3 regions of the Lentibacillus sp. genome follow, and region 2 is predicted to be linked to each of the others. Evidence: predicted binding sites of a transcription regulator. Region 2 holds the regulator's gene; each other region holds the start of a gene.
What was found. Region 2 encodes Rex, which represses fermentation and respiration genes when NADH is low (regulators of the CRP and FNR family bind a similar motif). Its sites were predicted from a motif close to TTGTGAAATATTTCACAA; they were not measured.

Region 1 (8,296 bases), on a different contig from region 2:
ACGCCACACTGGACGACTTGGCTAAAATCGCTTTGCTCTATGAAAAGCACGGTAACTGGAGTGGCAATCAGATACTAAATCGTCAGTTGGTGGACAGCATTTTGCCAAAACAAGATCCTCCTGCTTTAGCCCTTTCCAAGGAAGAGAAGAATGAGTTTGGGCCTAAATATTATGCCATGAATTGGCACATTGAGCCTTATCGTTCACCGGAAGGATACGAGCTCTATCTGCCGAATATGAAGGGGTATGGCGGTAACCTTGTTACGCTCATGCCCGGCCATGTAGTCGGGTTTCGAATGGCAAACGCCTTAACAGCTTCGGATTCGGATGACTTTGATTCTACGGTGTCTCAGGCGAGAGTGGGCCACCAACTTGTATCTTTTGGCGGAGACAATGGCAAAAAAAGCAACAACAATTAGTGCGGTTGAGTAAGCTGTTTCTGTTTATCGCTGACTTGATTCTGGGATGCGTTTGCTGCAGCCCAGCGGAATAAACAAAAAACAACATAAACTTTATCAACTTTTCAATTTATAAGAATTATATGTCATATGCGCCTGTTTTCGTCGTATTATTTGATTATATACAGTGACAGGCCGTTTCGATTTTGGAAAATGGTGTGATAGGCTGCAGTCAAGATGGTTGAAAAAGGATGGTCGGAATGGTAAATAATACTGAACGAATTGATGATGTCAGAACGCAATTCATTGAGAAAATAACAGACAATATGGATGCCTTTGGTGCTCCTAAAAGTGTCGGCCTTATTCTCGGAATCATTTATATGAACCGGGAGCCGATGACGCTGGATGAGTTGTCTGCTGAAACAGGGATGAGCAAAACACGGATGAGTCAGGTTGTCCGGGAAATGATTGACATGAATATCACTGAACGTGTTTTTAAGAAAGGTTTCCGGAAAGATCTGTACCAAGTTGAAGAAGATTATTATCAGACGTTTATCTCACTCTTTACATCCACTTGGCAAAAAGCCATTAACCGGAGCCGTCACTTTGAACAGCGTTTGAAGAGGAAACTGGACGAGCTTAAAGAGCAGCCGGATTTGACGGAAGAGGATGAACAAGCGATTAATAACTTGCTGGCAGAACTTCATGAATGGAAGGAATATTATGATTGGATACGCCGTGTAGCTGAGTTTTTTGAAAGCGGCGAAATATTTGAGCATGTACCTAAAAAACGGAGGTAGTTTGGGTGCCTAGTAAAACTTCAGCCCGAGACTGGAAACTTCAGCCCGAGAATTGAAACTTCAGCCCGAGAGTGGAAACTTCAGCCCGAGAAACGAAACTTTAGTTACTTGGATCCGCAGTGGTTCAAGTTTTTTTGTTATACTAAAATTTAAAATTGAATTAATCTGAACGACAGAAAGCTTTTTGTGAAAAAATGGAGGTGCTTGCCATGTGTAATAGAAGAGAGGAAATTGTCGCTTACTTCAACCAGCTGGATCGCCGTTATTTTATGGAATCGAATACGAATGCTTCAGCTGCTGATTGTCCTGTGTCGATTGGCTTTGGCCAAACCATATCCCAGCCGACACTGGTACTGAACATGACCCTTGAGCTGGGTCTGCAGCCTGATTCGCGTGTTTTGGAAATCGGGACAGGTTCAGGATACCAGACAGCTTTGCTTGCAGCATTTTGTCAGGAGGTATATACCGTGGAAAGGCTGGAACCATTATATGATACAGCAAAAAAGCGGCTGGATGCGAAAGGCTTCACGAATATTCATTTCAAGCATGGCGACGGAAGCCTTGGGTGGCCGGAACACCAGCCGTATGACCGGATCATGGTGACCGCTTCGGTGAGCCGTGTTCCGGGTGAATTGCTGGAACAGCTGGATGCAGGCGGCAGAATGATCATACCTGTCGGGAATCATCGCCACCAGGAATTACGAATGGTTGAAAAAGACGACAATGGAAAGGTGACATCTTCCGTATTGGAAGGCGTGGCCTTTGTCAGACTGAAGGGGAAGTATGAATAGGTGGAGATGTCTGGATATTCTTGTGAATAAAGGAACATTGCTTCACTTATGTATTGTATACTAATGAGTGATAAGAATATTTTACCAAACGATGAAGCGAGCATCGTAACAGGAGGCTTTATAAGTGAAATATTTTATAAGCTTTCTCTTGATACTTTCCATTGTTACATTAGGGGGTTGTGGAATGGGGCAGGATCAAAACAAAAAACCATCGGAAATGAATCCGGAAGATTTGCCTGATGTCAGGGCATTTAGTGATGAATTTACGCTCGATTTTTTACAATCCACAGAGGAAACAAGAGATGGATATTATCCGTTTTTATCCGGAACCGGGAATTATAAGGTGGACTTTCCGGCAGAAGGTGAAATTGATGAAAGAATGTATTCTATAAAGGAAAAGAGGCATGAGGAAGTCCCGATTTCTATAAAAGATGATACAGGTTTCAGTATGCAAATTACTTACTATTCTCATCATAAAGCTGATCAGATAAATTCTTATCTTGAGAACTTTAAGCTTTTAATAGGATATGATGGTGACTTCAGGAAACTAGAGAAAAAGAATCAATCCCTTTATTATACGGGTTTTGAACGCAATGGGTTTCGTAGTTATGCAGGTAATGTGCAAAATGAAAAAGGTACTGGTGGTATTGAAGTAGTTTATGATATAGATTGCAGGGATAAAAAAGAAAAAACCTGTTCAGAAAACAAACAGGATGATGAGGAACGTGTGATGGAATGGTTGGAATCAGTCCAATTTGTTAATGCGGGTGAAAAGTAACAAAAGTATGACTAAATACCTATTTTACAAAGAATTGAATTCAACTAAACATTGATCCACTTATGTATTGTATACTAATAAGCAACAAGAATATTTTACCAAACGATGAACTGTGCATCGTATCGGGAGGCTCCATTAGTGAAATATTTAATACATATTCTCCTTATATTTTTCATTATTGCACTGGGAGGTTGTCAAATGAATCAGGATCAAAACAAAAAACCATCGGAAATGAATCCGGAAGATTTGCCTGATGTCAGGGCATTTAGTGATGAATTTACGCTCGATTTTTTACAATCCACAGAGGAAACAAGAGATGGGTATTATCCGTTTTTATCAGGAACCGGGAAATATAAGGTGGATTTTCCGGCAGAAGGTGTGATTGGGGAAAGAGGATATTCCATAAAAGAGAAAGGTCATGAGGAAATTCAGATTCATATAAAAAGTGAGACTGGATCCATGATCAACATCATTTACTACTCTCATCACAAGTCAAAACAGATAACAGAAAACCTAAACGGTTTAAAGCTGCGAACAGGCTATGATGGTAATTTCAATAAATTGGAAAAGGATAACCAAACGCTTTATTATGCGCATTATAAAGATGATGTATTCCGAACTTATGCAGGTTATGTGCAAAACGAAAAAGGTACTGGTGGTATTGAAGTAGTTTATGATATAGATTGCAGGGATGAAAAGGAACAAATATGTGCGGAAAATAAACAAAGTGATGAGGAACGTGTGATGAAGTGGATGAAATCAATTCAGTTTGTTCATGAAGATGGGAAGTGAGTGCAATGAGCGAAGAGGTTATAGATACACAAGAGATGCGATTGAGGTTGATTGATTTAGAGTATAAGGATTTGTCAAAAGAAGAATTAAAAAAAGAAATTGAACGTATATATGTCGAAGAGTATGGTAAAGAACTTTCGGCTGAGATTGATGTATTTTCTTCCTCGGAAGCCAATAGTCTAGAAGGTGATGCGTCTGGTTATGACGGAACAGCCATTCATTTCCAGTCAAAAGAAAACAATATAGATGAAGTATATGTTATATCCCAGGGTACTCAAGGTTCGAAAGATTGGAAATACAATATGAAGGCGATGCTCGCTGGACAAGATATAAGTCAGGCTAATGCTACTTGGAAATTTGTAAATGAAGCAAAAAGAACTTTTGAATCAGGAGACTCTACTTCTGTTATTGGATTATCCCACTCGCTTGCCCATAACAATAATACAACTGCTCATTTATTATATAACTCGTTCGATGATATCTATAGTGTAAATGGTGCACAATTAAATTATTATCAGCTTTATAATAATAATGAGAAGTTTAAAAAAGCTGTAGATAAAAAGTTTTCTATCTCTATCTCAGAATCCCATGCAATCTATGACCTCGACCCAGATAAATTAAAAGCATTCGCCAAAGATTACTTTAAGGATAAAGGTGAAAACATCCACCAAATCATTTCCGAGGATGACCCGCTTTATGCGGTAAGTGGTGTACGCGGTTTTTTTACGCTTGGAGATGTGAAAATGGTAGACACGAATACCGATTATCCAGGGCTTCGGTCCATTATGGATGATATTCCGGATGATGTCGTAAAGGATTTTCAGGAGCTCGCCATCCAATATACAACTGCTTCCAATCGTGGTGGAACGGATGCTGCAATACAGGATATATTAGGTGTGGACATGAGGCTGGTCAATCAAATTGATGGGTTTTGGAGTGGGGCAGAGACATACATAACAGACCAGTCTGAAATTAATAAGATGATCGGGGACGTAAATGATAAACTGCCCCGACTTCTATCACAGATCAGATCGGTCACGACAAATGCCGATGTGATTTTCCAGCGGTTTGTCGATGCCGGATATATCAGCGCTAATCAAAAAGAGCTGCTTGTTACCGAATTTACAAATATTCAATCGAATTTAGACGGGATCCAGGAATCCATTTCAATATTGGAAGACATTAAGTTTTTGCCCAATTTATCTGGAGCAGGACTCGGTGGGAATCTGACTGCAGCTCTAGATATTAAAAATCATGTTGAAAATATCCAGAAGAGTTTTGATAAACTGGACACAAAGGAATTTCGTGCTCTATTGCAAACAATTGGCAGCGGCCATGATATCACAGGTGTATTGGAATCGATGAGTAAAGGGAATAAATCTTACTTAGGTACAGACATGGTTCTTACAGCAACCAAAGGAAAAGAAAAAATTCAGGTAAATATTTCAGCCGCTATGCGCATGTATGAAGAGGGAAAAAGTATACTTGACGACAAAACGACAGAGATTAAACGACTGCAGACTGCCATTGACCAGGAAATCATACAATGCTACAAAGAGGAACGAAAAAAAGTCATGAATAAGATTGATGATATGGAAGCAAATCCCAGCACGTGTCTTACCATCCTCAGAAAACATGTGTTTTTTTTCAGATTGGATAAATCAGTCACAAACGTTAACGTCCATGAAGAATTTTATCCCTTTAATCATAACAATATGGATGACAAAATCAGCCTGCTCGATAAAAGTGTGGAAAAAGGTCATACTTATCTTGATAACTATAGATCGGCTATTGAGGATTTATTTGACGAAGAAGAAAATATTGCAGCCATATTTGATGCAGTGATGGAGGGTTCTTAAATTGCGGGGAGATCATCATTCTATAACGGTTACTGAACAGTTGCTGGATAGTAAGGACTTTTCCGGTAAGAAAGGGCAGCTTAAACGACTTACTGAGAAGATTGATGAAAGCGATACAGACTTTTTTAAGCGCGTTGACTCAATTATTGTGAACGAGGACCAAAAGGGGGAAATTGTTGACTCGATGCTGGAAGAAACGAAAAAATTAAAGCGTCAAAATTCGGATTTAATAGAGGAAGTCAACCAGCAAATCAATAAAACTGTAACGAAATTAAACGAGCAGGCAGATGAGATAAAAACACAGCGGATGACCCTAAGATACCGGGATAATATTTAATAATCGTTCCTGAGCTGCTCTTTTTGAGAATGCTAGAAAATTTAATATAAAAGGCGGGATAGATTGAAAGACAAAATCGGGTATGTTGTTCTATTTCTTGGTAATTTAATTCATACAATTATAGCGATCTATATGACAATATATGTGATAGTGCGCCTGAATGAAGGACTAAATACACCTGCATCTTACATTTTTGAAATAACTTTTATGCTTGCAGTTGTCATTGTCAGCTGGATTGCATATTACCGAATTACTTTCCGTAAAAATAAATCCTGGCTTCACTTTTATATTGTCCCGTTTTTAGTGAATATTTGGATTGGTTACCAGTTTGTGAAGGGCGTATTAATTGTTGATGTCGATGATTACTCCTTATTATTTTCTTTAAGTCCGTTTTTGCTGATCCTTTTTACCCCGATTCTCCTGTACATTGCAGCTTACATATTAATCAGGTATTCCAATAAAGCTAATTGAAGTCTAATGTGATGATGAAAAGGTCGATTAGTGGCTAATATTCAAGAAGTGAGCAAATAAGCTCTGATTGCCTTATGATTTGAATTGATGTTTATGGCATGGCTTGTGATGAGAATTCGGGGGGAGTATCTTGTTCCAACACGGATACTCAAGCGAAAAAGGTACCAAAGCGGTCGACAGCAGACAGCGGAAAGTTAATGGGACAAGAACAAGCTTTCAAAAAACCTGAAACCCAAACTTGTCGGGGTTTCAGAAACTTATCCATATCGGGATGACAGGATTCGAACCTGCGACCCCTAGCACCCCATGCTAGTGCTCTGCCAAGCTGAGCTACATCCCGTAAAATCAGACCAGTATCTATTATAGGAAAAATTCGATGTAAAGACAACACAGAAGTCATTCCTTGTTGATTGGTGCCTGTCACTTAACGAATTTTGTCGAAATGCGTTGAATGAATGATGGTATCGAAGTTTTCTGCTATCGTTTCTTACATCTATACTGCAGTCCTGTAAACATGATCATTTCCCTCTTGTCACACGGACATGCATTCTTATTTTCTCACCAGGAAAATGTTACACTAAAATAACAATCATGCAAATTAAGCTAGAGGAGCAGTTCAATCAGATATGAAGGTCGTTCAATTTTTCAAAAAAATATTCAGCAAAAAAACAAAGAAGCGTCCTGCCAAGACAAAAAGTGCAGCTGACAATTTGTTACGCTATTTTTTGGAGTTGGAGCATTATAATTTCATGGATGGCGGTAAACAAGTGATAACCAGGGAGAGTTTGCAACATTTTTTCCGCCAAGAGCCAGACTTATTTCGTAACGATTTTATCACTCAAAATGGAAACCCACTGAAGAAAATGGAGATGTTTCTCGAGTCTAAAGGAAAACAAATCAAAGGGAAATTTTTATTGAAGAATAATGCGTCATTGTTTTACTTGCCAGTGGCAAAAGAGGAAGTCATGCGTTATTTTGCTTCACTTGCAAATAAGCGAACATTCTTCCAAGACTTCAAAAAAGAGCCAGATAGCTTTTTGATTCATGTGAAGCTGGACCATATGTTGAAATTAGGTAAAGATGAACCACAGCAGAGTCCTGTTGTCATTAGTCCGATTGTGAAGTTCTTACTGCAGGACGGCAAAACGCTGGCGGATCTGAAAGACGAATTAGAGAAGGCCATCCAAGGTACGACAGAAGACGAATCGTATGGACGGATGGACAATGATTTGACATTAGATGGAGAAGAAAAAAGCGCCTTGTTAAAGGATTTGAAATTCATTCATATTCGCTATAAAAATTGGCAGAAGTTGAGTCAAGTCATCCATGGAATTCTGCAATCATACATTGCAGATGCTCATATGGCAGAAGATGGGGTCTTGCGGTTCGCTGCAGAGTCCTTATCTGATAAATATGAAATAATGACTTATGATAATTTTGTAGGGATTAACAGCTTTTATATAAACGATATACAAACTGTGCATACAGCATTACGTCAAGATCATTTTGGAAATGCTCTCAAAACGTATCTTGATGTGGATAGCTGGGATTCTGAAAAGAATATAAGGCAGCAAGTCGACTTTTTTGATAATGGTTCTGTGTCTGAGTGTAAACGAATATTAAGAGAGATGCCCCCTGCCAGATGGCCGTCAAAATATCCGCTTGGTCTTATGCAACAAGTCGCTTTAAATTTAATCTATGAGAAATATCAAACAGAGAAAAAAGGCTTTCTCTTTTCTGTGAATGGCCCGCCAGGCACCGGGAAAACAACTTTATTAAAAGACGTATTTGCGAATGTGCTCGTGGATAAAGCGAAGTTCCTGACAAGCGGAAGATGTGTCTTGAGCAAAGTGCAGTACGGTCCGGAAACAAAGGATACATACTATGCATTTCCTTCTCAATTAAAAGATTTTCGCATACTCGTTGTATCTAATAATAATGCTGCGGTGGAAAACATTAGTACGGAGTTGCCTGAGGATGAAGATCTGTTAAACAATGACTATACTTTTTTTGGGAAGAGTGGGTCTCAATGGGGAAACATCTCCTCAGCATTAGGTAAAAAAGCGAATA
Region 2 (8,296 bases):
TATTTGGGTATGTCAATCGAAACAAAGCAAGATACAGAAATGCGGCAAAACCGGGTGATGTTGTATTTACAACCGGAACATTAGGTGATTCGGCTGCAGGCTTTTTTATGCTGACTAACCCGGGTGAGTATATTGATAAGGCATTTTATTATCGCAGACATCGAATGCCATCAATCAATGCCGATTTTGCCAGTGAACTGGAATTTCTGCCAAGACTGGCATTGAATGATATTAGTGATGGGTTAGCCAATGAAGCGAGCGAAATAGCTGAAGCTTCACAAGTCAGTTTGACCGTTTATGAGGAACAGGTTCCTGTCAGCACACATTTTGGTCAATTCCGCGACGACCAGCAATTTAAATGGAAAATGTTTGGCGGAGAAGATTTTGAATTGATTGGGACTGTTCCCAAAAAAAGTTGGGAAGACGTTAAACAGATTGCTGACTTAACACAAACACAGGTGACTGAGATCGGACATGTCGAGAACAGCGATGATTCTGGATCTGACGTATTTTTGGTTGACCGCGGACAGACCAAAAAACGGTTGGAGAAAAAGGGTTATACCCACCTGAAGCAGGTGAAAAGATGAGCGAGTATCAAATTGAGACACATTCTGAATTGGAAACAAAGCATGTTGCCGAGCAATTGGGCTTATTTTTAAAACCGGGCGATGTCGTCACATTGGAGGGTGACCTCGGGGCCGGCAAGACCACCTTTGCCAAAGGACTTTCTTCGGGTCTTGGTGTTACCCGGGTAGTCAACAGCCCCACATTTACCATTATCAAGGAATATCAGGGGGAGCTTCCTTTCTACCACATGGATGTCTATCGTCTTGAGGATTCCGAAGAGGATATTGGTTTTGAGGAATATTTTAATGGTGAGGGCGTCTGTCTTGTTGAGTGGGCGCACTTTATTAGTGAATTTCTCCCCTCTGAATACCTGAACATCAACATATCGTACATCGACGAATACACCCGTTTATTGGAATTTCTTCCGGAGGGCGAACGTTTTGACTCTGTTGCATCAGAATTACTAGGTGCACTGTAAGGAGCTTCTGTCATGAATATACTTGCAATGGATACATCGAATCAAATACTTGGGGTAGCCCTGCTGCAAGATGAACAGTTAATCGGCAGTATCACGACAAATATCAAAAAAAATCATTCTATCCGGTTAATGCCGGCCATTAATCAATTGATGCATGAAGTGGCCATGACACCGGCAGAACTGGATAAGATTGTAGTCGCCAAAGGGCCGGGTTCCTACACCGGTGTCCGGATCGGTCTGACGACAGCAAAATCGATGGCATGGTCACTGGATATACCGGTTGTCGGGATCTCCAGTCTTGAAGCGCTCGCGTGGCAGGGGCATTTTTATGACTCCTATATCTGTCCGTTTTTTGATGCGCGCCGGGGATTGGTATTCACTGGGATGTATCAAACTAAAAATAACAAACTTGAATTATCCGGTGAAGAAAAAAATGTGCTGATGGAAGATTGGCTGAAAGAACTGGCTGAAAGCAGGGAAGAAGTTCTTTTTTTAAGTCCGGATATAACAAAGCATGAGGATTTGATTCGGACTCATTTAGGTGACAGGGCGATTATTCCGGAAGGGCCATTCCACATGGCTGACCCGTCACATTTAGCGTTTGCTGGCTTGCATACTCAGCCTGACAGCACATACGGCTTAACCCCGAATTATTTGCGCCTGGCGGAAGCAGAAGCAAATTGGCTGAAAAAGGAACAAAGGAAAAATGGCTGAGCTCATTATCCGGCAGATGGAATTGTCCGATGTTGATGCGGTGCTGGAAGTCGAGAAAAATACATTTTTAGCACCATGGCCAAAGGACATCATCGTGCAGGAACTGACCGACAATGATCATGCGCACTATTATGTCCTGTTGATTGATCATCAGCTGGTCGCTTATGCGGGAATGTGGCATGTGATTGATGATGCACAGGTTACCAGTATCGCGGTAACCCCCGCCTTTCGGGGACAAAAATTGGGAGAAACGCTTTTTTTATACTTATTGGAACAGGCTGTCCGGATGGGGGCGAAGCGGTTTTCGCTCGAAGTCCGGGTTTCCAACACCATTGCACAGCGGATGTATCGAAAATTTGGACTTGTTCCGGGTGGTATCCGTAAAAATTATTATACGGATAACCAGGAAGATGCCATTGTGATGTGGGTGAATTTATCATGAAAACGGATAATTATATTCTTGGTATTGAAACAAGCTGCGACGAAACGGCTGTTGCCATTGTTAAAAACGGCAAAGAAATTATCTCAAACGTGGTGGCGTCGCAAATTGACAGTCATAAGCGATTTGGCGGTGTAGTTCCGGAAGTCGCATCACGCCATCATGTCGAGCAAATCACAGTTGTTTTGGAAGAAGCATTTAGTCAAGCAAATATGACATGGGAGCAGATCGATGCGATTGCTGTAACAGAAGGACCGGGACTTGTCGGTGCGTTGCTGGTCGGTGTTAATGCAGGTAAAGCATTGGCATTTGCTAAACAAAAACCATTGATTGGTGTTCACCATATTGCCGGGCATATTTATGCGAACCGATTTGAACGTGAATTCGAATTTCCGCTTTTGGCTCTGATTGTGTCCGGCGGCCATACGGAGCTTGTCCTGATGAACGAGCACGGATCGTACGAATTAATCGGCGAGACACGTGATGATGCAGCGGGCGAGGCGTATGACAAAGTTGCCCGCATGCTGGAATTGCCATATCCCGGAGGCCCTCAGATTGATCGATTGGCAGCTGAGGGAGATGAATCGATAGACCTTCCGCGGGCATGGCTGGAGGAAGGCAGCTTTGATTTCAGTTTCAGCGGATTGAAATCATCAGTTATCAACACTATTCACAATGCCTCACAGCGCGGACAATTATTAAACAAGGAAGATATTGCCGCCAGTTTCCAAGCAAGCGTTGTTGATGTGCTGACCGCCAAAACGTGGAAAGCTGCCCAAAAGTATAATGTGAAACAAGTGATTGTAGCCGGCGGAGTTGCGGCCAATCAAGGTTTACGAAAAGCACTGGGATCCAGATTCGTCGGTACGAATATCCCCTTGCTGATGCCGCCGCTTAATTTGTGCACCGATAATGCGGCCATGATTGCCGCGGCGGGATTTGTTGCCTATAAACAGGGAGAGCGATCCGGCTGGGATTTAAATGCGAATCCTTCACTGATGCTTAATTAATATCCACAAACTTATTCACAGTACTGTGGATATTTTTTATGATGTCAGGTATACTCGCTGTTGAAAATGTGGACGAAAAATTGTGTATAACTCCGGTTTGTTTGTGGAATATATGCATAACCCTGTTGAAAATCGGTAAATAAACTGTTGATTTGTGTGCATGTCTGTGGATTAGTGAAAAACAAATTCGTGAATTAAGAGTCCAAATTAAAAAAGTTTGGGGGATCCCAAACTTCTTCTGATCAATCTTGAGTCACGCGAAATAGCAGCACTGGAACTCCGCGAAATTCTGATCAACGGTTCCACCCTATTCCTGCAACGACGCCCATTCTTCCATTAAATGTTCAATGTCCTGCTTTAATTCGCTCGTTTGCTTTGTGAGCTCCAGTGATTTTTCGTGATCCTCATACACTTCCGGTTCGGCCATTCGCTGCTCAAGGGCTGCGAGTTCCGCTTCCTGCTGTTCAATGGATTCTTCGAGTTCACTTATCCGGCGCTCTTTTCTGCGTTTTTCGCGCTGCAGCTGCTTATCTTCCCGGAACTTTGCCTTGCCCTGACCCTCAGTCTGTATTGCTTCCTTTTCCTGAACCAGTTTTTTTATCTCTTCTTCTTCCTGTTTTTTCTCGATATAGTAGTCATAGTCCCCGAGATAGGCGGTTGCTCCGTCACGTTGCATTTCGACCACTTTATCAGCAATTTTGTTGATGAAATAGCGGTCATGGGATACAAATATAATCGTTCCGGGGAAGTCCATCATGGCAGCTTCTAGAACTTCTTTGCTGTCAATATCCAAGTGGTTGGTCGGTTCGTCCAGTACGAGCAAATTGGCATTTTGCATCATCAGTTTAGACAATGACAGACGTGCTTTTTCGCCGCCACTCAGTGAATTGACAACTTTTTTAACATCGTCACCGGAAAATAAAAAATTCCCCAATACGGTTCGGATATCCTTTTCGTCGATGTCCGGGTAGTCATCCCACAGTTCATCCAACACCGTTTTGGCCGAATTCAGCATCTTCTGTTCCTGGTCATAATACCCGATTTGGACATTGGTGCCGATTGTGATCGATCCCGCTTCCGGCTGTAATCGTCCGAGGATTGCCTTTAATAAAGTCGTTTTTCCAACACCGTTTGGCCCGACCAGGGCAATCCGTTCGCCGCGGTTGACATGCATCGTTACATTGGAAAACACTGCCTCGTTTTCATATCGGAAAGCAAGCTGATCAACTTTCAGCACATCATTCCCGCTGGGACGGTTGATCCGGAATGAAAATGATGCTGATTTTTCATCACCTTTTGGCTTATCAAGTGTTTCCATTTTTGCGAGCTGTTTTCGTCGGCTTTGGGCACGCTTTGTTGTCGAGGCCCGTGCAATGTTCTTTTGAATGAAGAATTCCATTCGCTTGATCTCGGTCTGTTGTTTTTCAAATTCCTTTAATGCCTTCTCATAATCTAACGCTCGCTGCCTTAGGTAATAGCTGTAGTTGCCATTATATTTTTTCGACTGATGCCGGCTGATTTCATAAACAGTTGACACGATTTTATCAAGGAAATAGCGGTCGTGCGACACAATTGTAACGGCGCCGGGATAACTGACCAGGTAATTTTCGAGCCAGGTCATTGTGTCGATATCAAGATGGTTCGTCGGTTCATCCAAGATTAACAGATCCGGTTTTTTCAACAACAGCTTCCCAAGCGCCAGCCGAGTCTTTTGCCCGCCACTCAACTCGTTGATTGGTGAGTTATAATCGTAATCCTGAAAATTCAGCCCGGTGAGCACAGCCTTAATGTCTGCCTCATACCGGTAGCCGCCGTCTGCATCGAAAGCCTGCTGTTTCCTGTCATAATCCAAAAGAAGCTGATCATAATCAGCCTCGGAGAGCGAATCAGCATAGGCCATTTTTTCTTCCAATTTGCGCAGTTCCCGCTGCTGTGCGAGCAATCCGTCAAATACGGTGATCATCTCATTCCAGATGGTTTTATCCGACTCAAGACTGCTATGCTGGGTCAAGTAGCCGATGGAAAGGTCTTTTGGTTTGAAAACCTCACCCTCATCATAGGTAAGCTCTTCCGCCATAATTTTTAAAACCGTTGACTTTCCTGCGCCATTCCTGCCGACAATCGCTATCCGGTCGTTTTCATTTATTTCAAGTTTAATATTAGCTAGTATTTCTTCGGCTCCGAATGACTTGGATACGTCATTGAGCTGCATTAATATCATTGTTGTTCACTCCATTCCATCCAAGTGTACCTTATTCCAATTTGGAAGGGCAATCATATTGTGAAATTAATCCCTAAATGCCCGATTTGGTTCAACTAACAATCAGTGGGGAAAAAGCCCCCCACCGATTGAAGTTTCACTTTATCACGACTTATCAATTTTTTTCTGATAGAATAGGGGCGACGATAGAAATGGCTAAATGGAGATGAAACGATGTCAGATTTCACACACTTTAATGAACAGGGCAGAGCACGAATGGTTGATATCAGTGAAAAGCAGGAAACGGAACGTACAGCCGCAGCTGCCTCGAGCATTCAACTGACGAAGGAAATCTATGAAAAAATCATATCCAATACCATGAAAAAAGGGGACGTTCTGGCGGTTGCGCAAGTAGCAGGGATTATGGCCGCCAAAAACACCTCCGACTGGATCCCCATGTGTCATCCGCTGCAATTGAAGGGAACCGATATTTCATTTGATTGGAAGATTGCAGATGATATTTACGAACTGCAGATTGAAGCATCGGTTAAAACAAAGGGGTCGACCGGTGTGGAAATGGAAGCGTTGACAGCAGCTTCCGCAACGGCGCTGACGGTATACGATATGTGTAAAGCACTTGATAAAGGCATGATTATCGGCCCAACCTATTTAGTTACGAAAACTGGCGGTAAATCAGGTGACTATCACCGGGATGCCGGGGAGGACTGACATGGATCAAGATAAAATACCGCAGGCGACGGCCAAGCGGCTGCCGTTATATTACCGCTTTTTAAATAATCTGAGCCACCAAGGCAAAAAACGTGTTTCATCAAAAGAACTGAGTGAGGCGGTTAAAGTTGATCCAGCGACCATTAGGCGTGACTTCTCTTATTTTGGTGCACTGGGCAAAAAAGGGTATGGCTATAATGTGGAATACTTGCTGGGCTTTTTCCGGAAAACACTGGATCAGGATGAACTGACAGAAGTCGCCTTGATCGGGACGGGGAATCTTGGCACCGCTTTTTTACATTACAATTTCCTGAAAAACAATAACACGAAAATCGTGATGGCTTTTGACGCGGATTCCGATAAAGTCGGATCAGACATTGGCAGTGTGCCGGTTTATCATATCGATGATTTGGAAGAAAAAATGGGCTGGGTATCGGTGGCTATTCTGACAGTCCCGTCCGATGAAGCGCAAGCCATTACGAACCGACTCGTTGATTTCGGTATTTCCGGAATTTTGAACTTTACTCCGGCACGAATTACGGTGCCGTCATCGATTCGAGTCCATCATATTGATCTGGCGGCAGAATTGCAATCGCTTGTTTATTTTCTAAAGCACTATCCGCTGCACTCAGGATCCTAATCATTTTGGTTGTATCCACTATGTTCATCGCTTATGGTCGGAATAGAGAAGGTTTTTAGTGCAGAATTGCAGGAGGCGTCAAGATGGGCAAAATCAATCCTAAATGGCTGGTTGTCATGTCAGTGTTATTTGGTACATTTACGGTCATTTTGAATAACAGTATGCTGAATCCGACACTTCCGACATTCATGGAGATTTTTGATGCGGATGCTGTTGCGGTCAGCTGGCTGTTGACGATTTTTATGGTTTCGATGGGAATGACAATGCCATTAACAGGTTACCTTGGCGACCGTTTTGGCAAGAAGCGCATATACATAACCGGGTTGTTCATTTTCACCGCAGGATCCATCATGGGGGCTTTATCAGTGAATCTGCCGATGATTATTATGTCCAGGGCTGTTCAGGGCACCGCCGGCGGGTTGATGATGCCGATTGCAATGGCACTGATTTTTAATGCCTTTCCGAAAAGGGAGCGGGGGATGGCTGTTGGAATCTATGGTGTCGCTGCAATGGTTGCTCCGGCGATTGGTCCGACAGTCGGCGGTGTTGTGATTGAATACTTTGCATGGCCTTTTCTTTTTTTGTTTAACATTCCGTTTGCCGTTACTGGGACTTTGTTTTGTCTCCGCTATTTGAAACCGACGGAAAAAAATCCTGACTTGAAATTTGACGTGGTCGGCTTTTTACTGATCACAAGCGGGGTTGGTGCAATCCTGTATGCACTTGGCCGCGGTTCGACGCTGGAACTATTGTTGTCGCCGATCAGTATAGGCTGTATCATAGTCGGGGTTCTGCTGGTTGTTGTTTTTGTTAAATATGAAACGAAGCAGGAGCAGCCATTGCTTAACCTGACCATTTTTAAAATCCCGACGTATTCAGTTTCGATTGCGGTCACAGCAACCGCGTCAATTGGCTTGTTTTCGGGGATTTTCCTTTTGCCGCTTCTTATTCAGGAAGTCTACGGCATGAGCGAAATTATGACCGGCCTCTTGTTTCTCCCTTCAGCATTGCTCAGTGGTCTGTTCATGACATTGGGCGGTAAACTGCTGGACTTGAAAGGACCGAAATATGTGGTGCCGATTGGCCTTCTGCTTCTCGGCAGCTTCACATTGGCGCTCGGGTTTAATACAATGTCCACATCTTTTTGGTTTATCCTGGTGCTGCATAGCCTCCGTGGTGCCGGTCTTGGCATGTGCAATATGCCGGCAACGACAGCCGGGATGAACGCGATACCCGATCCTCAAGTCGCTCAGGGGTCTGCGATGAACAATGTAATCAGACAGATCTTTTCTTCATTTGGGATCGTGTTCTTCTCAATTTATTACGAGGTAAGGCGTGCTCAGCTGTTCGCGGGAGACATCGAAACACAGCAGGCTTCATTGCAGGCTCTGAACGAGGCATTCATGATAGCGGGTATTTTTATCCTGTTGATGATACCCGTCTCATTTATCATGAAAGGTACGGATGAATTAAAAAGAAGCAGTGCATCTGAATAGCACTACTTCTTATTCCTATGATT
Region 3 (8,296 bases), on a different contig from region 2:
GTATTTTTCCGCAGAAGGATTTAAAGTTGGCTCGCTGAAACATCATGGTCACGGTGGGGAACCGGATATGGCAGAAAGGACTGACAGTTATCAGCACTTTGAGTCCGGTTCGGTCGTCAGCGGTGTTCAGGGTGAGAAACTGACACAATTAACATTGCGGATGCCTTTTGGATTGGAAGCATTAATTCAATTGTACGGCAAGTTTTCGCTTGATCTGCTGCTGATTGAAGGTTATAAACAAGCCGATTACCGTAAAATTGTCCTGATTAAAAATGAGGCAGACCTATCGCTATTACAGGAACTTTCGAATATAATAGCAGTAGGAACATGGGATGTGAAGCTAGTGGAAAATCGGAATTATCCGATATTCGATATGAATCATCTGCAGGATAACATATCAGCACTTGCTGATCATATAAGAAGGGATTTTGATGGATAAAAAATTTTGGATAACACAGGAGCCGATTAATCCAAATGACTGTATTGAAAAAGTGGTCCGCAATGAAGCAGGTGCGGTCAATACGTTTATCGGTATTGTAAGAGAATTTACAAAAGGAAAGCGGACACTTTTTCTCGAATATCAGGCATATGTACCAATGGCGGAAAAACAACTGGCCCAAATTGGTGAGGAAATAGAGGAGAAATGGGAAAATGCCGAGACTGCCATCGTACACCGGATTGGCCGACTGGAAATTACCGATATAGCCGTTGTCATTGCTGTGTCGACCCCGCACCGTGCCGACGCGTTTGAAGCAAGCCGCTATGCCATTGAGCGAATTAAAGAAATTGTCCCGATTTGGAAAAAAGAGCATTGGGAAGACGGAACAAAATGGATTGGGGATCAGAAAGAGCAAGTAGCCTATGACAAAAAAATTCCTTCAGAGGAGGAGATGCGTGATGATTGATATTTTATTTTTTGCCGAACTGCAGGAAGCCACCGGCAGTGAGCAGGTCAGTGTTGAGGCAGACGGTTTATCGGTCAATGAACTGAAAACAAAACTGTTGTCATCATACAAGCTGGACAACTTGGATCACGCCATGATCGCAGTCAACGAAGAATATTCCCGTGAAGACACAGTCTTGAAAAGCGGAGACGTCGTTGCGTTTATCCCGCCAGTAAGCGGCGGATGAAAGCCAGCGTAACATGATATCGATTTATTACCGTTAACAGAAACGATATCAGGTTTAACCAACAGGGGAAGAGGACAGGGTATTCCTGTTCTCTTACTGCTGTATGCTTAAGCAAAACCGAGCCTCTCTTTGGCGCGGTCACTCATTTTAGCCGGTGACCATGCCGGTTCCCATACGAGATCGATATCAATATCGCCGACACCTTCAATTTGACTGATACGGCGTTTTACTCCGATTTTAATGCTATCGTGCATTGGACACCCTGGTGTGGTAAGTGTCATGACAATTTTAACGTTATCTTCTGTATCAACGCCTATACCGTAAACAAGACCCAGATCCATGATATTGATACCAAGCTCCGGGTCAATGACCTCAAATAAAGCAGCGCCGACTTTTTTTTCAAGTGACATAAGAACCGCTCCTTTTGAATGTTATTTCGTCAGAACACGAATAATGGATAATGCGTATAATAGCGATGTTACAGCAAGCAGCCCCTGAAAAATGAACACCAGTATATTGATGTAAAGCAGTCCGCTTACGGTCAGTCCGGCTGTACTGATAATAAACAGCGTAAACAGGATCACACTATTTTTTTCATCGATCATTTCTTTTAATGTCGGGACTTTTTCATTGCCGATTTTGTTGGAATATTTATGGGTCCACCATAAAAACGGAACAATTTTATACAAATAGCCGAGAATGCTGAAAATAATCCAGGCCATCACGTATAAAAAGATGAGCCAGCCCCAGACAGACGTTGTCTGAATACCGGATATGCTGAATATAAAGGCAAGTATATGAACACCAAGCCCGTTAAAAATGGCAATAAGTGAGAATGAAAAAGGTTTGTCAAGTTTTTTCTTGATACGTTTATTGAGAATCTCCCTGATATCCAAAACAAAGAAAAAGAATCCTGTCATCAACACAAACCAGCCGATTGTTGCGATCAGTGCAGCATCCAGCCAAAATGAACTGATCAGAATGGCCAGTCCCACTATATAGGTCATAAATGCCGGCTTTGCCCATTTCATGGAATATCCATGGGACAGGCTGAACATTGGTACAAGTTTATAGGAAAAACCGAAGATTAAGAGAGTGAACCACCCGGCTACACCGAGTGTGATATGGGTTGAAAGAATCGTCCCATGACTGCTGATACCCCCGTTTGAAAGATTCCATGCCAGCATAAACCCGGCAGCGATTGTCAGGAAGAAACATGAAATAGCACCGAGGACAAAGCCGGTCATCATGTTCTTTTTTTCCTGTCTGGAAATGGTGATAATCATTTGAACAATGAACATTATAATCCCAATAATGGCTATGATCCCGCCATATAGAGCCTTGTCAGGCGCTACGCCCAGCATGATGGAAAAAGCTGTGACGCCAATCGCGGTTATGATATATTGGATAAAGCCGAATGTCTGATTCCAGATCGGCGCCAGCAAGGCAACCGGTACAAGCTGGTACATGGCACCCATGGCAATCATGATGGCATACCCCAAAAGCAGGAAGTGTGCGCCCATCCAGATATCGGGGATCCGGAACTGTCCCATTGCCAGCACATCGTTATTGGCAAACAGAACAAATTGCGAAATGACAAGTGCTGCCAGGGCGTACAGAATAAACGCCAGTGGCAGCTTGATGTTTGTATTTGATTGCATGTTTCCGCCGGGCAACATATTAATCACCAGATTTCGTTATTGTAATTTTGAAGCTGCCATCTTCCTGTGCTTCTGTTTCATGTGCATACCCACGATCATCCAGTTCTTCATATAAAAACAGCGGACGGCGGTCATTAATGATGGATAAGGATTCACCGCTTTTCAGTTTATCCAGTGCTTTTAATGTGCGCATCATTGGCTGCGGTGGTTCCAGACCGCGATTATCAATCGTCATTCGTCAGCACCTGCTTTCTTGGTATATGTGACTTTCCAATGCTTTTTTTCAATTTTTTCGGTTTCATATGAAAAACCGCGCCGTTTCAATATTTTATGCAATGGGAGGGGGTTGAACGGTGCATGCAGGATAAAAGCTTCACCATCTTTTAAGCTCTTAACCGTCCCCATGATTTTATCGAACGGCTCTTTTTTCATGGCCAGATCTTCGCGTACATCCAGTTCCACAATGTTTTCCTGTCCACTCATAACATCACCTCATCTGTTTGCTTGAATCTACTCTTATGATAATGATTTTCAATTAAAAAAGTAGTGATGTGTATCACATTTTGAATGGCGTAACAATTTTGTCATGGGAGGGAGGTGAAATCTGTGCGTGAATGGCACCGTCTGCAGAACAGCGCTGAAATCAACAGAACGGGAAAAATATGTTCAGAAGAATAAAAGCAACATCCCGGGAACGTGAAAAAATCCCACTAAAAAAGTAACGGGTTCCGTTGCCTATCGCAAAACTCTAATTTACATACTAAATTGGAGGTGAAAATATATATTAAAATGCACCGCAAAATTCGGTGCTTTTTGTTGATAACATAAATAAATTTTCTCACTGATCAGGAATTAGAAGAATTTGAAAAGGAATTAGAAAAACTGGAGAGCTATCAAAAATTGTTGGAAGATAAACCGGATGAACAATCAGAATCTACTATAAGCAACAAAAGGCAGCAAAAAATTGTTAGAAAAGGAAAATGGAAGGCACGACTGCAAACAGCATTTACCGCCTTGGGAATAGGGGTCTGTCCCTCAACACACTGAGGGACAGACCCCTATAAGGTCAAAACAATTCGTTTTCCAATGCGTCGGTATCCAAAACAATTGAACCGGATTTGTCGGCAACCAGATTTTGCTTCTTCAGCTGGGTAAGTGTGCGGCTGACGGTTTCACGGCTTGATCCGATCATATTGGCCAGTTCCCGGTTAGTGAACTGGGTTGTCAGTTTGACCATGCCGTTAGTTGTTTCCTTTCCATACCCTCTCGAAAGGCGCAATAACAGCATAATAATTTGTTCGTACGTATTGTGGAGGATTTTTTCTTCCAGGCGTGCCTGCAGGTCGACAATGATGTCTCCAAGTACACGAAACAGCTTTACACAGATTTCAGGATGGTTAATCAGGAAGTTTTCAAATGATTCAATTGGAATATATATTAAAATCGCGTCATCCAGGACTTCGGCATGTGCCGGATAATTGTCCTGCCTGAAAAAGCCCTGGTGCGGGAACATATCACCCGGCTGCAGCACATTGATAATCTGTTCTTTGCCATGAAAGTCGGTTTTATAGATCTTTATTTTCCCCTGGTGAATAAAATAAACGTTCGTCAATGGATCTCCTTGCATGAAAATGTGTGTGCCGTGGCGATACAAACGGTGCTTTGCCAGATCAACAATCGGATCCATTTCATAGTCAGTCAGGTCTTTGAATAGTGGAACATTTTGGAGCAGCTGTTGGATGGTAGATGTTTTCATTGATGATTTCCCTCCTTTTATTCAAGGGTGGTAACCAAAGAATTATAATGATAATTTCATCCTATCATATTATCCACATATCTTCTTCTTTTTAAATATGAACGTTTTGTGATTAAGTGATAAATATCATACGTGAGCCATGCCCTTGCTCACATCGTTTTGATCTGCCGGGTTATATGATGTGTTCAGAAAGGAAAAATATTTGGAGGGATCAATCATGAGTGATATGCAATTCACTGCTAAAATACATGCACCGGACATCGACCCGAGGCATAGACATCCGAAAATTTTTGAAGTTTTCGATGGCCTGGAGTCGGGAGAATTCATGGAACTATCCAATGATCATGATCCAAGACCGCTTCATTATCAGTTAATGATCGAACGTGAAGGAATGTTTACGTGGGAATACCTGGAACAAGGGCCATCAATGTATCGTGTAGCAATTGGCAAAAAGTAAACGGCTGCTGCCTCTGGACAGGTACCGTCCAGGGGCGTTTTGTATGTCAATTTTAAAACATAGACGATACAAGTGAACTTTGTCACAACACTTCATGCGCTAACAAATTATACTGGGTCTACTACTATGTGAGGAGGAGTCATCGTGTTTTCAAGAGACTATAATGAAAATCCATTTATCGTTATCTGGGAGCTGACACGTGCCTGTGAACTGAAATGCCTTCACTGCCGAGCAGAAGCTCAATACCACCGGCACCCATTGGAATTGACATATGAAGAAGGAAAGAAATTGGTTGATGACATCTATGATATGGATAACCCGATGCTCGTATTTACCGGCGGAGATCCACTGATGCGTCCGGATGTGTTTGATATTGCAGATTATGCCGTGAAAAAAGGTGTACGGGTATCCATAACGCCGTCCGCAACACCTAATGTGACGAAACAAGCGATGCGGAAGGCAAAAAATGTCGGGCTGTCACGGTGGGCATTTTCAATTGACGGGCATTGTGCAGAGGTGCATGACCATTTTCGCGGTACATCAGGTTCATTTGATTTAACGATGAATGCGATTAAGTATTTGCATGAATTGGAAATGCCGCTTCAGATTAATACAGTTATTTCAAGATACAATGTGGACTATCTGGAAGAAATGGCTCAGATGGTTGAAGATCTGGATTGTGTGCTTTGGAGTGTCTTTTTCCTTGTACCGACCGGACGCGGCAAAGAAAGCGACATGATTTCACCGGCTGAACATGAAAAAGTGCTGCGCTGGCTGTATAAGCTTTCCAAACGTGTGCCATTCGACATTAAAACAACAGCAGCACAGCATTATCGCCGAGTCGTTATTCAGGGTAAAATACGTGAAAACGAGAATACCGATGACAAAATTCGGTATGAAGATGCGCTTATGAAGGGTAAAACCGGACAGATTGACGGGCTGGGACGTGCACCTAAAGGGGTCAATGACGGAAATGGCTTTGTATTTATCTCCCACACTGGTGACGTTTATCCGAGCGGTTTGTTGCCGATTAAAGCGGGCAACGTACGTCAGACACCACTTGCAACGATTTACCGCGAATCTGAGGTGTTCAAAAATCTCCGCAATCCGGACAAATATAAAGGTAAATGCGGCGTGTGTGAATTCCGGCATGTGTGCGGCGGCTCAAGATCCCGTGCATACAATGTGACAGGAGATTACATGGAGAGCGAGCCATATTGTGTCTACATTCCGAAAGCCTGGCGGGCGCAGCATAGGCGGGAACAGAGACAAAAAACTTCCAGCTGATTAAGTTGGAAGTTTTTTGCTGTTCTGGAAACTATTAGACCGGCCATCCCGGTAACGGATGTTTCTACTTTATGATTTCGTTATTCTGCCCATGTGGAGGGATTTGTACAACGACTGAGACTGATCCTCCATGACGTGTTCCTGTTGAATTCTACAAGAACAGGATAACGAGAATTCCGACAGCGAAACAATAGTACGCAAAATATTTCAGGTTGCCCCGCGCCATTACATTCATAAACCACCGCAATGAATAATAAGTCGCGGTGATGGACGCTGCGAACGCCAATACAGCCGGGATGGCAACAGCGCTTATATCACTGTCACCGCCAATCAGGTCACCAGCAGATAACATCGTAACGCCCAAGCTTACCGGGATATATAAGAGAAATGAGAAACGCAGTGCTGTTTCGGTTTTCATACCGACAAGCATCGCTGCAACAATGGTAGCACCTGAGCGGCTGATGCCGGGGACAAGTGCAACCGATTGGGCCAGTCCAACGATAATAGCATCGCGGACCGTAATCCCACCATCGTTTTTGCGCCCCCGCAAATTACGGATGATCCATAAAGCCGCACCCGTGATCAGAAGGGTCACACCAACAACAGCAACTCCGCTCAGCTGACTTTCAATGTAATCTTCAAACAGCAGGCCGATGATCCCTGTTGGAATCGTTGCGATAACGAGGAAAACAATAAATTGAAAATCACTTTTTGCATCATCCGCTCGTGTAGTTATGTAGCGTATCCCATTTTCCACCAGGCGGTATATATCCTTTCGATAAATGACGAGAACAGCAATCAATGACCCGAAATTAACCATGATTTCAAACGAAAGCCCATCAATTCCAACATCAAAAAGTTCTCTTACGATGACCAGATGTCCACTGGATGAGATCGGGATCGGTTCTGTGAATCCCTGCAGCAGTCCGAGAACAATATATTTTACGAGTATCCAAAATGCTTCAATTGTTTCCATTAAATGCTCACCTCAATTGGCTGAATTCCAACTCAAGACATGTCACCAACCCATAAGTATTTGAATAGGCTGATTGGTGAGGAGGTTGAAAAAATGAATTATAACCATCAACATATGTATGAATTGTGCAAACAGCATATGCATTCGTATGTACTTGCTGAAATGACTGATGGTACACAAGTTGACGGTATCATCACCGGCCTTGATGATGAATATGTCTACATGGCTGTACCGTTGGGCAGCGATAACCATGATAGTCATATGCCGGCGCATTATGAGTCCCCTGACTGGTCCAGGGGCCCATTCGGATTTGGCGGGTTCGGCTACGGCTATCCCGGCTACGGTTATCCGGGTTACGGCTATGGAGTTGGAGGCTATCCGGGCTATGGCCGTCCCAGAAGATTCAGACGTCTGATACTTCCATTAGCCGCACTGACCGCATTAAGTGTTCTGCCTTGGTACTAACCTGACAATAATAGAACGCGGCCTTGAAATATTAACCGCCACCAGAATACCTGTAAACACAAAACCCTTGCCATCGTTACCTTGAAGGCAAGGGTTGACTCATAAACAATTATGATAAAGCTAAGGCGGTTATGTCACCAAATCGAATTAATAATCGTTTTCTTCTTTCAATACACCTTCACCCAGTACATATACTGCAAGTGTAATTATGATGGCTGCAGCCAATGTACTTCCAATTTCAAAATCATTACCTGCCATACTGACTAATACATATGAAATAACACTACTAATTAAAATTGCCCAAAAAAGTGGCCAAAAGAACCGCATGATATTCTACACCTCATTCTTTTAAAAACTCCATTCACTTTTATAGTGTAGCAAAACAGTTCAAAAAATAAAAGGATTTGTTTTAGAGGGAGATATTCAATATGATCTTTCTTGTCGAAAATTGTTTTCATTGGCTGGGATTTCACATCATCAATCGGTTGCTGGATAACGGCTATCAGGTGGATGGTATGGACGATCTTGACACGGACAAAAAGGAGCATCTGTCCATGTTTGTC

Region 1: VK097_RS12930 (YvcA-related protein) is a predicted target of Rex. The motif match lies at 2,904-2,921, and genes of this name have one in related genera.
Region 3: VK097_RS04640 (TIGR04053 family radical SAM/SPASM domain-containing protein) is a predicted target of Rex. The motif match lies at 5,076-5,093, and genes of this name have one in related genera.

Annotation. Positions count from the first base shown of each region.
Region 1 covers NZ_DATGTT010000076.1:13,168-21,463, reverse strand. Annotated here, with positions in the region: gene VK097_RS12950 (serine hydrolase domain-containing protein) at 1-419, shown strand, start outside; gene VK097_RS12945 (GbsR/MarR family transcriptional regulator) at 659-1,198, shown strand; partial or broken gene VK097_RS12940 (protein-L-isoaspartate(D-aspartate) O-methyltransferase) at 1,381-1,989, shown strand; gene VK097_RS12935 (YvcA-related protein) at 2,174-2,767, shown strand; gene VK097_RS12930 (YvcA-related protein) at 2,966-3,559, shown strand; gene VK097_RS12925 (DUF6792 domain-containing protein) at 3,565-5,418, shown strand; gene VK097_RS12920 (hypothetical protein) at 5,420-5,755, shown strand; gene VK097_RS12915 (hypothetical protein) at 5,819-6,226, shown strand; tRNA gene VK097_RS12910 (tRNA-Pro) at 6,493-6,566, opposite strand; gene VK097_RS12905 (AAA domain-containing protein) at 6,853-8,296, shown strand, end outside.
Region 2 covers NZ_DATGTT010000009.1:188-8,483, reverse strand. Annotated here, with positions in the region: gene thiL (thiamine-phosphate kinase) at 1-587, shown strand, start outside; gene tsaE (tRNA (adenosine(37)-N6)-threonylcarbamoyltransferase complex ATPase subunit type 1 TsaE) at 584-1,045, shown strand; gene tsaB (tRNA (adenosine(37)-N6)-threonylcarbamoyltransferase complex dimerization subunit type 1 TsaB) at 1,058-1,759, shown strand; gene rimI (ribosomal protein S18-alanine N-acetyltransferase) at 1,752-2,201, shown strand; gene tsaD (tRNA (adenosine(37)-N6)-threonylcarbamoyltransferase complex transferase subunit TsaD) at 2,198-3,208, shown strand; gene VK097_RS01310 (ABC-F family ATP-binding cassette domain-containing protein) at 3,516-5,429, opposite strand; gene moaC (cyclic pyranopterin monophosphate synthase MoaC) at 5,643-6,137, shown strand; gene VK097_RS01300 (redox-sensing transcriptional repressor Rex) at 6,139-6,777, shown strand; gene VK097_RS01295 (MDR family MFS transporter) at 6,861-8,273, shown strand; partial or broken gene VK097_RS01290 (YdiK family protein) at 8,276-8,296, opposite strand, start outside.
Region 3 covers NZ_DATGTT010000031.1:23,030-31,325, forward strand. Annotated here, with positions in the region: gene mobB (molybdopterin-guanine dinucleotide biosynthesis protein B) at 1-439, shown strand, start outside; gene VK097_RS04600 (molybdenum cofactor biosynthesis protein MoaE) at 432-905, shown strand; gene moaD (molybdopterin converting factor subunit 1) at 898-1,131, shown strand; gene VK097_RS04610 (metal-sulfur cluster assembly factor) at 1,239-1,541, opposite strand; gene VK097_RS04615 (hypothetical protein) at 1,563-2,792, opposite strand; gene VK097_RS04620 (DUF2249 domain-containing protein) at 2,812-3,027, opposite strand; gene VK097_RS04625 (DUF2249 domain-containing protein) at 3,024-3,275, opposite strand; gene VK097_RS04630 (Crp/Fnr family transcriptional regulator) at 3,859-4,548, opposite strand; gene VK097_RS04635 (DUF2249 domain-containing protein) at 4,775-5,005, shown strand; gene VK097_RS04640 (TIGR04053 family radical SAM/SPASM domain-containing protein) at 5,150-6,292, shown strand; gene VK097_RS04645 (undecaprenyl-diphosphate phosphatase) at 6,444-7,259, opposite strand; gene VK097_RS04650 (hypothetical protein) at 7,362-7,733, shown strand; gene VK097_RS04655 (DUF2929 family protein) at 7,881-8,060, opposite strand; gene VK097_RS04660 (protein kinase family protein) at 8,162-8,296, shown strand, end outside.